One region of the Streptomyces sp. NPDC048636 genome, then DNA from elsewhere that is predicted to be linked to it. Evidence: riboswitches for the same ligand, from Rfam matches in the RefSeq annotation. Region 1 holds a riboswitch; each other region holds the start of a gene.
The links. A riboswitch is a leader RNA that binds a small molecule or an ion and turns the genes downstream of it on or off. The one in region 1 is predicted to bind cobalamin.

Region 1 (4,198 bases):
ATCTCGTAGCCCTCCACCCGCTCGCCCAGGGCCTCGCCGACCGGCCGGGCGAGGGTCTTCTCCACCGCGAACCGCACCCGCACCGGCAGCAGTCCCAGCCCCTCGACCGTCCCGGCCCTGGACTCGACCTCGTCCTCGACGCGCTGACCCAGCGCCTGGAAGCCGCCGCAGATGCCCAGCACCGGCCGCCCCTCGGCGGCCCGCCGCACCAGGGCCCGGGCGAGCCCGCGCTCGCGCAGCCACTGAAGCGCCCGGACCGTGCCGCGGGTGCCCGGCACCACCACCAGGTCGGCGTCGGCCAGTTCCTCGGGACGGTCCACGAAGCGCACCACCACACCCGGTTCGGCGGCCAGCGCGTCCACATCGGTGAAGTTGGACATCAGCGGTACGGCGGTCACCGCGACCCGCAGCACATCGTCGCCGTGCGGCGGTGCGACGACGCTCTCGCGCACCGCGCCGCGCAGCGACACCCGCAGCCCGTCCTCCTCGTCGATGCCGAGGCCGTGGGCGAACGGCAGTACCCCGACCGTCGGCCGCCCGGTGAGCTCGCGCAGCATCTCCAGACCGGGCTCCAGCAGCGTCACATCACCGCGGAACTTGTTGACCATATAGCCGGCGATATGGCGCTGGTCCTCCCGGGACAGCAGCGCCGTGGTCCCGAAGAACGACGCGAACACGCCGCCGCGGTCGATGTCCCCGACCACCACCGCGGGGATCCCGGCCGCGCGGGCCAGCCCCAGGTTCACGATGTCCGTACGGCGGAGATTGATCTCGGCGGGGCTGCCCGCGCCCTCGCAGATCACCGCGTCATGGGTGCGCCGCAGCTCCTCCAGACACCCGGTGACCGTCTCCAGCAGCCCCTCGCGCCGCTCCGCGTGGTAGCCGCGGGCGCTCATCTCGCCCACCGGCTTGCCCAGCAGCACCACCTGGCTGCTGCGGTCGCTGCCCGGCTTCAGCAGTACGGGGTTCATCAGCGCGCTCGGCTCCACGCGCGCGGCGGCCGCCTGCATGGCCTGCGCCCGCCCGATCTCCGCCCCGTCCCGGGTGACGAAGGAGTTCAGCGACATGTTCTGCGCCTTGAACGGCGCCACGCTCACGCCCTTGCGCGTCAGCCACCGGCAGATGCCCGCCGTGACCACGCTCTTGCCCGCGTCCGAGGTCGTCCCGGCGACGAGCAGCCCGCCCCCTGTTCCGCTCATCGGCTCCCTCTCCGCTCGTCCGGACCGCGCGTGCCGCCTCGGCCCCCGCCCCTGCCGCCCAGGAACCCGCCCTTGTCGGACAGAACCCTGCCCACCACCAGCCGTGCCGTCACCGATGTCACCAGGGCCAGTGCGCCCACCCGCCGCGACAGCCGCACCGCCCGGTGGATATCGCCGGTGCGCACCGGCCGTCCGGCGCCGCCCAGGACCGGCCGGTGCTCGACCCGTCCCGCGTACGCGAGGGTGCCGCCCAGCCGCACCCCGAGCGCACCCGCGAACGACGCCTCCACCGGCCCCGCGTTGGGGCTCGGATGGCGCCGTCCGTCAAGACGCCAGGCGCGCCGGGCGCCGCGCGGATCGGGGCCCGCCACGGTCGCCAGGGCGGCCGTCAGCCGGGACCCCGGCCAGCCCGCCACATCGTCCAGCCGGGCCGCGGCCCAGCCGAACCGGCGGTAGCGCGGGGACGTGTGGCCGACCATGGCGTCCAGGGTGTTCACGGCCCGGAAGGCGACGAGCCCCGGCACCCCGCCCACGGCCCCCCACACCAGGGCGCCCACCACGGCGTCGGAGGTGTTCTCCGCGACCGACTCCACCACCGCGCGGGCGATCGCCTGCGCGTCCAGCGCCTGCGGATCGCGTCCGCACAGGTGCGGCAGCCGCTCCCGCGCGGTCTCGATGTCCCCGGCGGCCAGCGCCCCGCCGATGGCCCGGGCCTCCCGCCCCAGCGTCGTGCCGCCCAGTACGGCCCAGGTGGCGGCGGCGGTAAGGGCGACATCGGCACGGCGGTGCCCGGCCACCGTCCTTACGGCACGCGTCAGCAGCGCGGCACCGACGGCCGCGCCGCCCGCGCACAGCGCGGTGTGCAGGGCCCCGTAACCGCGGTGGTCGCGCCACAGCCCGCGCTCGGCGGCCAGGGCGACCCGCCCGAACGCGGCCACCGGATGGCCGCGTCGGGGGTCACCCGTGGCGAGGTCGCCGAGGAAGCCGAGAGCGGCGCCGCACGCGAACGAGGCGTGATCGGCACGCATCCCTCAGCCCGCCGTCGTGCCTCGGCCGAGGGGGCGGTGATGTGGTGGGGCTGGTGGCGTGGCGGTGCCGGGCATGGCGGTATGTCCTCACTCAGGGTCCGCGCCCTGGCTCGACGTGACCGGCGGGGAGAGTCTCCTGGCTCCCGGATCCGCGCTTCTCCCGGTCTTCCAGCTCCGCGTACGGACCAGCCGTACGGACGAGCCGTGACCCCGTGCAGGCGATGGGAGGGCGCTCCCCGGTGACAGTGGCGGGACCGCGCCGGATTCGCACCGGCTTCCTCTGCTGCCGCCGTTTGGCTCCGGAAGTCCACCATGGCCCGCGAAGGGCCGTCAACTCGCCCATGACCTGCGACGGACGAGTGTGCCGAGGCCCACACGGCGTCCGCGCGGAGCGTGCGGCGAACGGGCCGCCGGGCGGGCGACGCCGGTCAGCGTCGCCCGCCCGGCGGCCGTGGTGCTCAGGTGTCCTGAGAGGCGCCGAAGGACCCTCAGGCGACGATCAGATAGATGCCGTACGCCACCACCGCGGCGCACAGCGCGAAGCAGGCGTACGCGCCGGAGCGGGTGAGAGCGGACGCGCCGCCCTGCGGCGTGACACCACCGGCGGCGATACCACCGGCGGTGGCCGTGGCCACTCCCTCCGCCCGGAGCTCCCTGCGGGACGTGCCCACGATGCCGAGGGTGAAGACCCCCACCACCCCGACCGTCACCGCGAGGCTGACGCCGAAGACCTGGCCGAGTGCCGCCCAGTCGATGCTCATTGCGTTGGCTCCCTTAGCTGCGTGTGCTGCTCGACGCCGCGGGGGCGGCTGAGCCGGCCGTGGCGACGGCCCTCGGCTGGTCGGTCGTGGTGTCCGTAGTGCTGCCGACGGTGGCGTCGGCGGTGGTGTCCGTGGTGGCGTTGGCGGTGGTGTCGGTGGCGGTACCGGCGGCCGAGCCCACCGGCGGCGGTGCCACCGACTGGAGGGCGGCGGTGATGACGCCCACCGGCTCGGTGCTGCCGGCCTCGTTGACGTTGCTGTGGTCCACCGGCTTCCGGCGGGACAGCGCCCAGATCACCGCGCAGCCCGCGAGGGCGAGCACGGCCACCGTGGTGATGCCCCAGTCGCCCTGGTCGGCCAGGAGCGCGGACCCGGCCGCGATCAGACCCGCGGCGGGCAGCGTCAGCACCCAGGCCATGACCATCCGGCCCGCGGTCGCCCAGCGCACCACACTGCCCTTACGGCCGACGCCCGCGCCCATGACGGCACCGGAGCAGACCTGGGTGGTGGAGAGCGCGAAGCCGATGTGCGAGGAGGCGAGGATGACGGTCGCCGCACCGGTCTGGGCCGCGAAGCCCTGCGGCGGCTGGATGTCGGTGATGCCCTTGCCCATGGTGCGGATGATCCGCCAGCCGCCCAGGTAGGTGCCGAGCGCGATGGCCAGACCGGCCGAGACGATGACCCACATCGGCGGGTCGGAGTCCGGGGCGATCACACCGCCGGTCACCAGCGCCAGGGTGATCACACCCATCGTCTTCTGCGCGTCATTGGTGCCGTGGGCGAGGGAGACCAGGGCGGCCGAGGCGATCTGCCCGGCGCGGTAGCCCTTCGCGGTGTCCTCGGGGGCACGGTCACGGCCGAGCCGGTAGGTGAGCCGCGTCGCGGCCACCGTGGCGATGCCCGCCACCAGCGGCGCGGCCACGGCCGGGATGAGGACCTTCATGACGATCGCGTCCCCGTTGACCCCGTCGATGCCGACCGAGGCGACGGTGGCGCCGATGAGACCGCCGAAGAGGGCGTGCGAGGAGCTGGACGGCAGCCCGGCCAGCCAGGTCACCAGGTTCCAGAGGATGGCTCCGACCAGCCCCGCGAAGATCACTTCGGGCCGGATACCGGAGTCCTCGTCGAGGATGCCCCCGGAGATGGTCTTGGCGACCTCCACGGACAGGAAGGCGCCGACGAGGTTGAGGACGGCCGACATCGCCACCGC
Region 2 (4,198 bases), on a different contig from region 1:
CAGGTCGACCATGCCGCAGGCGTGGATCATCCGCACCGCGACCTGGCTGACGTCGGAGGGGAGGCCACCGAGATCCGCCTCGGCGCGGATGGTGGCAAAGGACGCGCGGTAGATGGCCGCCCCGTCCTTCTCGTAGTCGAACACTGTGCCCTCGATCATCTCGTTCCGCGGGCCGCCGCCACGGCGTCGGCCACCTGCTCTGCTGTCACGTCCACGCCTGTTCCGTCCGAGCCTGTTCCGTCCGCGCCGTCCGTGGGCCCGGGAGACTCCGCCGTCTCCGGTGCCGTCTCCGCTGTGCCCCGTACGGTGACGCGATAGCCCTCGCCGGTCGCCAGCGCGTCCACCCAGTGGCCGCCCGGATGGCCGCAGCGCCGCTCACAGCCGGAGAAGTACACCGGCGGCAAGGCGGTATGAGGCCCGCCGTCCGCCGCGGCGCCCGCCACCGTCCGCTCGGCGTCGGCGCGCACATCGGCCAGCGACTTCGCGCAGCCGGGCAGACCGGTGCAGGCACCGACGCCGAGCCACCGTGAGTCCGGATCGGTCACCAGCCCGGCTTCGGCCAGTGTGTCCGCCGCGGCCAGGGCGCCCTGCCGGGTGAACCCCGGGAGCACCACGCCGCGCCAGGGTGTCACACGCAGCTCATCGGCCCCGTCCCGGGAGGCGAGCGCGGCGAGCAGCCGCCACTGTGCGGCGCTCATCCGGCCGAGCGGCACCGCCACGGACACCGTGTGGCGCCCGTCCGGTCCGGCCACCGTCCCCGGCGTGGGGCCGTGGTGTGCCGCTCCCGGACCGAGTTCAGGTGGTTCAGGGCCGGTGTCCGTGTGATGACCGATGCCCGCCTCGCCGAGTCGTGCCGCCAATCCTTCGGCCGTCACGGCGTGTTGCGCGGGGAGCTCCCACACCCGCCAGGCCCGGATGCCGCTTTCGTCCGCACAGATGAGGAATTCCAGGGCCGCCAGCGCGGCGGCGCGCGGTGCGTCCCCGGCCGCCGTGACACGCACCACGGCACCGGCCGGACCTTCGGATCCGGCGGATCCCATCCGCAGTACGGCGCCGCCGTCCGGTGTTGCGATCAATGTCACATCCGCGCCCAGGGCGGCGATATCGCCCCGTCCGTCGTCCAGCGCGAACAGAAATCGCCCCGACAACTCCGACAATCTCGACAAGCCCGTCGACTCGCCGGGTCCGGCCGCGCAGAGCAGCGCGTCCAACTCCCGTGCCCACACGGAGGTGTCGGCGTGTCCGGCGCCGTCGAGACCGGCCAGCGGTGACGCCACGATGTTGCGCACCCGGTCGTGCGCGTCCGACGGCAGCAGTCCGGCCGTCCGCAACCGCTCCGCCAGCCGCGCTCCGCACCCCTCGTCCAGCCCGCGCAGCTGGAGATTTCCCCGGGAGGTGAGGTCCACCCGGCCATCGCCCAACTCCTCGCTCGCCCCGGCGAGCGCCTCGGCCTGACAACCCGTCAGCAAGCCTCCGGGCAGCCGGATACGGGCCAGTGCGCCGTCATGCGCCGAGTGAAGCCGCAGTGCGCCGGGGCATGCGTCATCGCGCCCACCGCGAGCGGCAGAGACCGCCCGGACCGCGGCGGAGCGGGCCCGGACACCGGCGACGGGCGTTTGATCCCCTGGTGGGACGGTTGTCGGGGGGAGGGGCATGGCGGCGAGCATACCGACGATTCCCCGGCCCTCTCCGTCCCGTGGCAGGTCAGCAACGCTTACTATGCTCAGCGGCGGGCCGTCCCGGCTCGCCGGACGCAACAGACGGCGTCAGGGGAGGAAGCCGGTGTGATTCCGGCGCGGTCCCGCCACTGTGAGCACGGCAGCAGCCGGGCGAGCCAGGAACTCCCGCCGTCTTCAACCCGCCCGGGGCGCGGACCCCGAGGAAGGCGCCGAGCCATGATTCTGCTGCTGTCGACGTCCGACACCGACCTGCTCAGTGCCCGTGCCGCCACGGGCCCGGTGCCGTACCGCCTGGCCAATCCGGCCCGGCTCGCACTCGACGACCTTCCCGGCCTCCTCGAGGGCGTCGACCTCGTCGTCGTACGGCTGCTCGGCGGTGTCCGCGCCTGGCAGGAGGGGCTCGACGTACTGCTCGCGGGCGACCGTCCCGTGGTGGTCCTCACCGGTGAACAGGCCCCGGACGCCCAGCTCATGGAGGCGTCCACGGTCCCGGTCGGTATCGCCGCCGAGGCCCACGCCTACCTCGCCCACGGCGGTCCCGGAAACCTGGATCAGCTGGCCCGCTTCCTCTCCGACACCGTGCTGCTCACCGGCCACGGTTTCGCACCGCCCGCCCCCGCCCCCACCTGGGGCGCGCTGGACCGCACCGCGCGTACGGCCGGCGGCCCCACCGTGGCGGTGCTCTACTACCGTGCCCACCACATGAGCGGCAACACGGCCTTCGTCGAGGCCCTGTGCCGGGCCGTGGAGGACGCCGGGGGCCGTCCGCTCCCGCTCTTCGTCGCCTCGCTGCGCGCCCCCGAGACCGAGCTGATCGAGGCCCTCGGCGCGGCCGACGCGGTGGTCACCACCGTGCTCGCCGCCGGTGGCACCCGGCCCGCCGACGCCTCCGCGGGCGGCGACGACGAGGCGTGGGACGCGGGCGCGCTCGCCCGGCTCGACGTCCCCGTGCTCCAGGCGCTGTGTCTGACCGGTTCACGCACCGCCTGGGAGGCGAACGACGAGGGGCTCTCCCCGCTGGACGCCGCGACCCAGGTCGCCGTCCCCGAGTTCGACGGCCGTCTCATCACCGTGCCGTTCTCCTTCAAGGAGGTCGACGAGGACGGGCTGCCCGTGTACGTCGCCGACCCCGAGCGCGCCGCGCGTGTCGCCGGAATCGCGGTACGACACGCCCGGCTGCGCCACATACCCGCCGCGGAGAAGCGTCTCGCGCTGGTGCTCTCGGCCTACCCGACCAAGCACTCCCGGATCGGCAACGCCGTCGGCCTCGACACCCCCGCCAGCGCCGTCGCCCTGCTGCGCCGGCTCCGCGCCGAGGGCTACGACCTCGGCCCGGAGGAAGGGCCGGACGCGGTCCCGGGTCTGGTCTCCGGCGACGGCGACGACCTGATCCGCGCCCTCATCGACGCGGGCGGCCATGACCAGGAGTGGCTGACCGAGGAGCAGCTCGCCGCCAACCCGGTCCGCGTCCCCGCCGCCGACTACCGCCGCTGGTACGCCACCCTGCCCGAGCAGCTGCGCGACGCGGTCGAGGAGCACTGGGGGCCGCCGCCCGGCGAGATGTTCGTCGACACCAGCCGCAACCCGGACGGCGATATCGTGCTGGCCGCGCTGCGCCACGGCAACCTCCTGATCGTCATCCAGCCGCCGCGCGGCTTCGGCGAGAACCCCATCGCCATCTACCACGACCCCGATCTGCCGCCCTCCCACCACTACCTGGCCGCCTACCGCTGGATGGCCACCCCGCGGGCCGACGGCGGCTTCGGCGCCGACGCCATGGTGCACCTGGGCAAACACGGCAACCTGGAGTGGCTGCCCGGCAAGAACGCGGGGCTGTCCGCCGCCTGCGGCCCCGACGCCGCGCTCGGCGATCTGCCGCTGGTCTACCCGTTCCTGGTGAACGACCCGGGCGAGGGCACCCAGGCCAAGCGCCGGGTCCACGCCACCCTGGTCGACCACCTGGTGCCGCCGATGGCCCGCGCCGACTCCTACGGGGATATCGCGCGCCTGGAGCAGCTGCTCGACGAGTACGCCGCCATCTCCGCGATGGACCCGGCCAAGCTGCCCGCCATCCGCGCCCAGATCTGGACCCTGATCCAGGCCGCCAAACTGGACCACGACCTCGGTCTCGAGGACCGCCCCGACGACGACGGCTTCGACGACTTCCTGCTCCATGTCGACGGCTGGCTGTGCGAGGTCAAGGACGCCCAGATCCGCGACGGTCTGCATGTCCTCGGTGCCGCCCCGACCGGACCCACACGTGTCAACCTGGTGCTGGCCATCCTGCGCGCCCGCCAGATCTGGGGCGGCACCACCGCGCTCCCCGGGCTGCGCGAGGCGCTCGGCCTGGACGAGTCCGCCGCCACCCGCACCGGTGCCGACGACGCCGAGGAGCGCGCCCGCACACTGGTCCAGGCGATGGAGGACGCGGACTGGGACCCCGAGGCGGTCGAGAAGGCCGTCCTCACCCTGCCCGACGCGCAGCGCACCCCGGTGAGCGCGATCCTCGACTTCGCCGC
Region 3 (4,198 bases), on a different contig from region 1:
AGGTCACAGGAGGCCTCGTACGCGGCGAGCATGATGCGCTCGGAGATCCGGGTGGAGAGCTCCTTCGCCTCGGGGGAGTCGAAGGGCAGCCGCAGCCGGAAGAGTACGTCCTGGAGGCCCATCAGGCCCAGACCCACCGGCCGCCAGCGGGAGTTGGAGGCCCCGGCCTCGTCGGTGGGGTAGAAGTTGATGTCCACCACACGGTCGAGGAAGGTCACGGCGGTGCGGACGGTGGCGTCCAGCCGCTCCCAGTCCATCGCCTCCTGCCCGTCCGCGCCCTTGCCCAGGTGGGCGGCGAGGTTGACCGACCCGAGGTTGCACACGGCGGTCTCGCCGTCGTCGGTGACCTCCAGGATCTCGGTGCAGAGGTTGGAGGAGTGGACGACCTTGCCGGGCTCGGCGGTCTGGTTGGCGGTGCGGTTGGCGGCGTCCTTGAAGGTCATCCAGCCGTTGCCGGTCTGCGCCAGGGTGCGCATCATCCGGGAGTAGAGCTGGCGCGCCGGGACCTGCTTGACCGCACGGCCCTCGGCCTCGGCCCGGCGGTACGCGGCGTCGAACTCCTCGCCCCACAGGTCCACCAGCTGCGGCGCGTCGGCCGGGGAGAACAGCGACCAGTCGGCGTCCGCCTCGACCCGGCGCATGAACTCGTCCGGGATCCAGTGGGCGATGTTGAGGTTGTGGGTGCGGCGGGCTTCCTCACCGGTGTTGTCCCGCAGCTCCAGGAACTCCTCGATATCCGCGTGCCAGGTCTCCAGGTAGACACAGGCCGCGCCCTTGCGCCGGCCGCCCTGGTTGACCGCGGCCACCGAGGCGTCCAGCGTGCGCAGGAACGGCACGATGCCGTTGGAGTGCCCGTTGGTGCCGCGGATCAGCGAACCGCGGGCCCGGATACGGGAGTACGAGAGCCCGATACCGCCCGCGTGCTTCGACAGCCGCGCGACCTGGTGGTAGCGGTTGTAGATCGAGTCCAGCTCGTCCAGCGGCGAGTCCAGCAGATAGCACGAGGACATCTGCGGATGCCGGGTGCCGGAGTTGAACAGCGTGGGGGAGCTGGGCAGGTACGACAGGGTGCTGGTGAGCCGGTACAGCTCGGCGACCTCGTCCACGGCCCGCTCGCTGAGGTTCTCGGCCAGCCCGCAGGCGACCCGGAGCAGGAAGTGCTGCGGGGTCTCGATCACCTGACGGGTGGTCGGGTGGCGCAGCAGATAGCGGCTGTACAGGGTGCGCAGTCCGAAGTAGCCGAAGCGGTTGTCGGCGCCGTCCGCCAGCGCCCGGTCCACCAGGGCGTCCAGCCGGGCGGCGTGGGCGGTGACGAACTCGGCGGTGGAGTCGGCGATCAGCCCTTCGCGGTGGCCCACCGCGACCGAGGCCGAGAAGGAGAGCGCGCCCTGCCCGGCCGCCTCTTCGGTGATCGCCAGGGCCAGCAGCCGCGCGGCCAGCCGGGAGTACTCCGGCTCCTCCGCGATCAGCCCGGCCGCCGCCTCGGTCGCGAGGGTACGCAACTCCGCCTCGTCCGAGCCCGGATGGCGGCCGCGCAGGGCGGCGGCCGCGACCTTGCCGGGGTCGGTGGCGGGCAGGTCGGCGGTGAGCCCGGTGAGGGTCCGCAACAGGGCGGTACCGGGCGCGTCGGCCGCTGCCTGGGAAGCCGCTGCCTCTGAAACCGGATCGGCGGGCGCGATGGTCACTGAAGTGTTCTCCCTCGCTCGGCTGGGGCCAGGAGGGAGGAGCGATGGCCGCGTACGGGCATGGCGAATCCGCACTACCGTACGAACGCACACCGCGCAGCGTCCAACGGCCCAACCCGCGAGGCCCGGACGTGTTCAGACGGCCGTCGGCAGGTCATCGGACTCACGGGTACACAAATGCGCACACGTACACCGTTGCGGGACAGTTCCGGATTCCCACCGGATTCCCCTGCGTCGACAGCGAGCACGAGCATACATCTTGTGTCGGCCGACGCACGCGCCCCCACATCTTGTGTCGTCCACAGGAGAGTTTCCCACGTATGTGCTATTGCGGGGTCGCTTCCCCCCGCTGTTCCGGGGCCTTCTCCCGCCATCCGGCAAGGGCTCGGGCCAGCTGGGAACGGTAGTCGGCGTAGCCGCGTTCGAAGGTCTCACGGCGGTCCGGACCCGGTGTGACGGTGCGCGCGTCGGCCTGCCAGCGCTCCGCGTCGACCGGCTCGCCGAGGCACTCCCAGGCGACCGCGACCGCGCCGCGCGCCCCCACTTCGGGTTCGTCCGGGATGCGCACCGGACGGCCGAGGACGTCGGCGAACAGCTGGGTCCAGGCCCGGGACCGGGTGCCGCCGCCGCACAGCGCGAGGCTCGCGGAGAGCCCGGCCGCCTCCAGGCAGTGACGGGCGGCGTAGGCGATCGACTCGCAGACCGCGCGGACCGCGTCGGCGCGGGTCGAGGCGAGGGTGAGCCCGTCGAGCCGTCCCCGGGCGCCGGGTTCGACGAACGGCGCCCGCTCGCCCGCGCCGGACAGGAACGGCAGCGCGGTCACCCCGCGCGCGCCGGGCGGGCTGCTGCCGAGTATCGCGTCCAGGTCGGCGGTGGTGGCCCCGGTGAACTCCAGCGCCCATTCCAGGGCCGCGGTGCCGACCATCGCGGGCATGGCGCGCAGCCAGCGTGTGGGGTCGGGGGTGCACAGCCACATGCCGGCCGGGTCGGCGGCCGGGTCGAACCGCGCGTCGTCGGTGAGGACCTGACAGGCCAGTGTGGTGCCCACGATCAGCAGACCGTCGCCGAGCTCCCGCACCCCGCTGCCGATGGCACAGGCGGGCAGGTCGTAGGGGCCCGCGCTGACGGGGAGTCCGGCAGGGAGTCCGAGCAGCCGGGCGCCCTCCTCGTGCAGCGGGGCGAGTGCCCCGGGCGCGGCGGGCTCCGGCAACAGCCGTGCGTACGCGGCGATTCCGCACATCTCCAGCGCGTCTTGGACATAGCGGCGGGTGGTGACGTCGAGGAACGGCAGCGAGGCGTCGGAGGCGTCCACGCCGATCACCCCGGTCAGCCGCTGGGCGACCGCGTCCACGCAGTAGCCCGCGACCTCGGCCCGCTCCAGCGACCGCGGTTCGTGCTCGGCGAGCCAGGCCAGCAGCGGGGCGTGGCAGCCGGGGAACACCCCCGAGCCGGTGCGCGCCCACAGCGCGCGCAGGGTGCCGTCCGCGCGCCAGCGGGCCACCGTCCCGCCCGCCCTGCCGTCCATCCATGAGATCGGCGGACGCACCGCCCGGCCCGCCGCGTCCCGTAGCCACAGACCGTCCCCCTGGCCGGTCAGGGCGAGTGCGACGGGGGGTGCGGGAAGGGCGGCGGCGACCTCCCGGCACACCTCGGCGACGGTGCGCAGCACATCCTCCAGGTCCTGTTCGACCCGGCCGCCGGGCCGCCGGTCCAGGCGGCTGGGGCGGCTCGCGGAGGCGATCGCCCGCCCGTCCCGGCCGAAGGCCACGGCCTTGGTGACCGAGGTGCCGATATCGACTCCGATCATCACCCGCGCGGTGCTCATGGCGTACGGGCCTCCGTGGCATCGAGGTTGGCGGGGAGGGCGGGGTGGGCGAGCCGCTCGCCGCGGGCGTACCGGGCGACCTCGGCGGCGGTGATGGCCGCCGCGCGGTGCGCGGTCTGCCGGGTGGCCCCGGCCAGGTGCGGGGTGGTGACGACGTTCGGCGCGGAGTGCAACGGCCAGTCGGCGGGCGGCGGTTCGATGTCGTACACGTCCAGCGCCAGCGCGCCCAGCCGTCCTTCGCGCAGCGCGTCGGGCAGCGGGGCGTAGTCCAGCAGTCCGCCGCGCGCGGTGTTGACCAGGACGGCGCCGGGTCTCATCCGCGCGATCCGCCCGGCGTCCATCAGCTGGCGGGTCTCGGGGGTCAGCCGGGCGTGCAGGCTCACCACCTCGCTGCGGTCGAGGAGTTCGTCCAGGCCGACCGGTTCGACGCCGTCGGCGCGTACCGCGTCCGGATCCGTGTAGGGATCCGCGACCAGGACGCGGGCGCCGAAGGCGCGCAGGACGCGGGCGACGATCCGGCCGATGGCCCCGTATCCCACCAGCCCGACGGTGGCGCCGGCCAGCTCGGTTCCGGCCTCCTCGTACGCGTAGAGGTCCCCGCGCCAGCGCCCGCCGCGCAGTTCGGCGTCGGCCGCGGGGATCCGGCGCATCGCGGCCAGCATCATGCCGATCGCGAACTCGGCGGCCG

Region 2: it holds a riboswitch for cobalamin, as region 1 does, so the genes downstream of both, cobN (cobaltochelatase subunit CobN) here and AB0C66_RS10265 (cobalamin biosynthesis protein) in region 1, are expected to answer to the same signal.
Region 3: it holds a riboswitch for cobalamin, as region 1 does, so the genes downstream of both, AB0C66_RS03620 (ribonucleoside-diphosphate reductase subunit alpha) here and AB0C66_RS10265 (cobalamin biosynthesis protein) in region 1, are expected to answer to the same signal.

The regions. Positions count from the first base shown of each region.
Region 1 covers NZ_JBEZHR010000002.1:989,467-993,664, forward strand. Annotated here, with positions in the region: gene AB0C66_RS10260 (cobyric acid synthase) at 1-1,199, opposite strand, end outside; gene AB0C66_RS10265 (cobalamin biosynthesis protein) at 1,196-2,227, opposite strand; cobalamin riboswitch at 2,357-2,509, opposite strand; gene AB0C66_RS10270 (hypothetical protein) at 2,716-2,988, opposite strand; gene AB0C66_RS10275 (inorganic phosphate transporter) at 3,002-4,198, opposite strand, start outside.
Region 2 covers NZ_JBEZHR010000016.1:139,219-143,416, forward strand. Annotated here, with positions in the region: gene AB0C66_RS31300 (precorrin-8X methylmutase) at 1-159, opposite strand, end outside; gene cobG (precorrin-3B synthase) at 156-1,667, opposite strand; cobalamin riboswitch at 1,714-1,864, shown strand; gene cobN (cobaltochelatase subunit CobN) at 1,896-4,198, shown strand, end outside.
Region 3 covers NZ_JBEZHR010000001.1:782,679-786,876, forward strand. Annotated here, with positions in the region: gene AB0C66_RS03620 (ribonucleoside-diphosphate reductase subunit alpha) at 1-1,685, opposite strand, end outside; cobalamin riboswitch at 1,816-1,956, opposite strand; gene AB0C66_RS03625 (FGGY-family carbohydrate kinase) at 2,011-3,510, opposite strand; gene AB0C66_RS03630 (2-hydroxyacid dehydrogenase) at 3,507-4,198, opposite strand, start outside.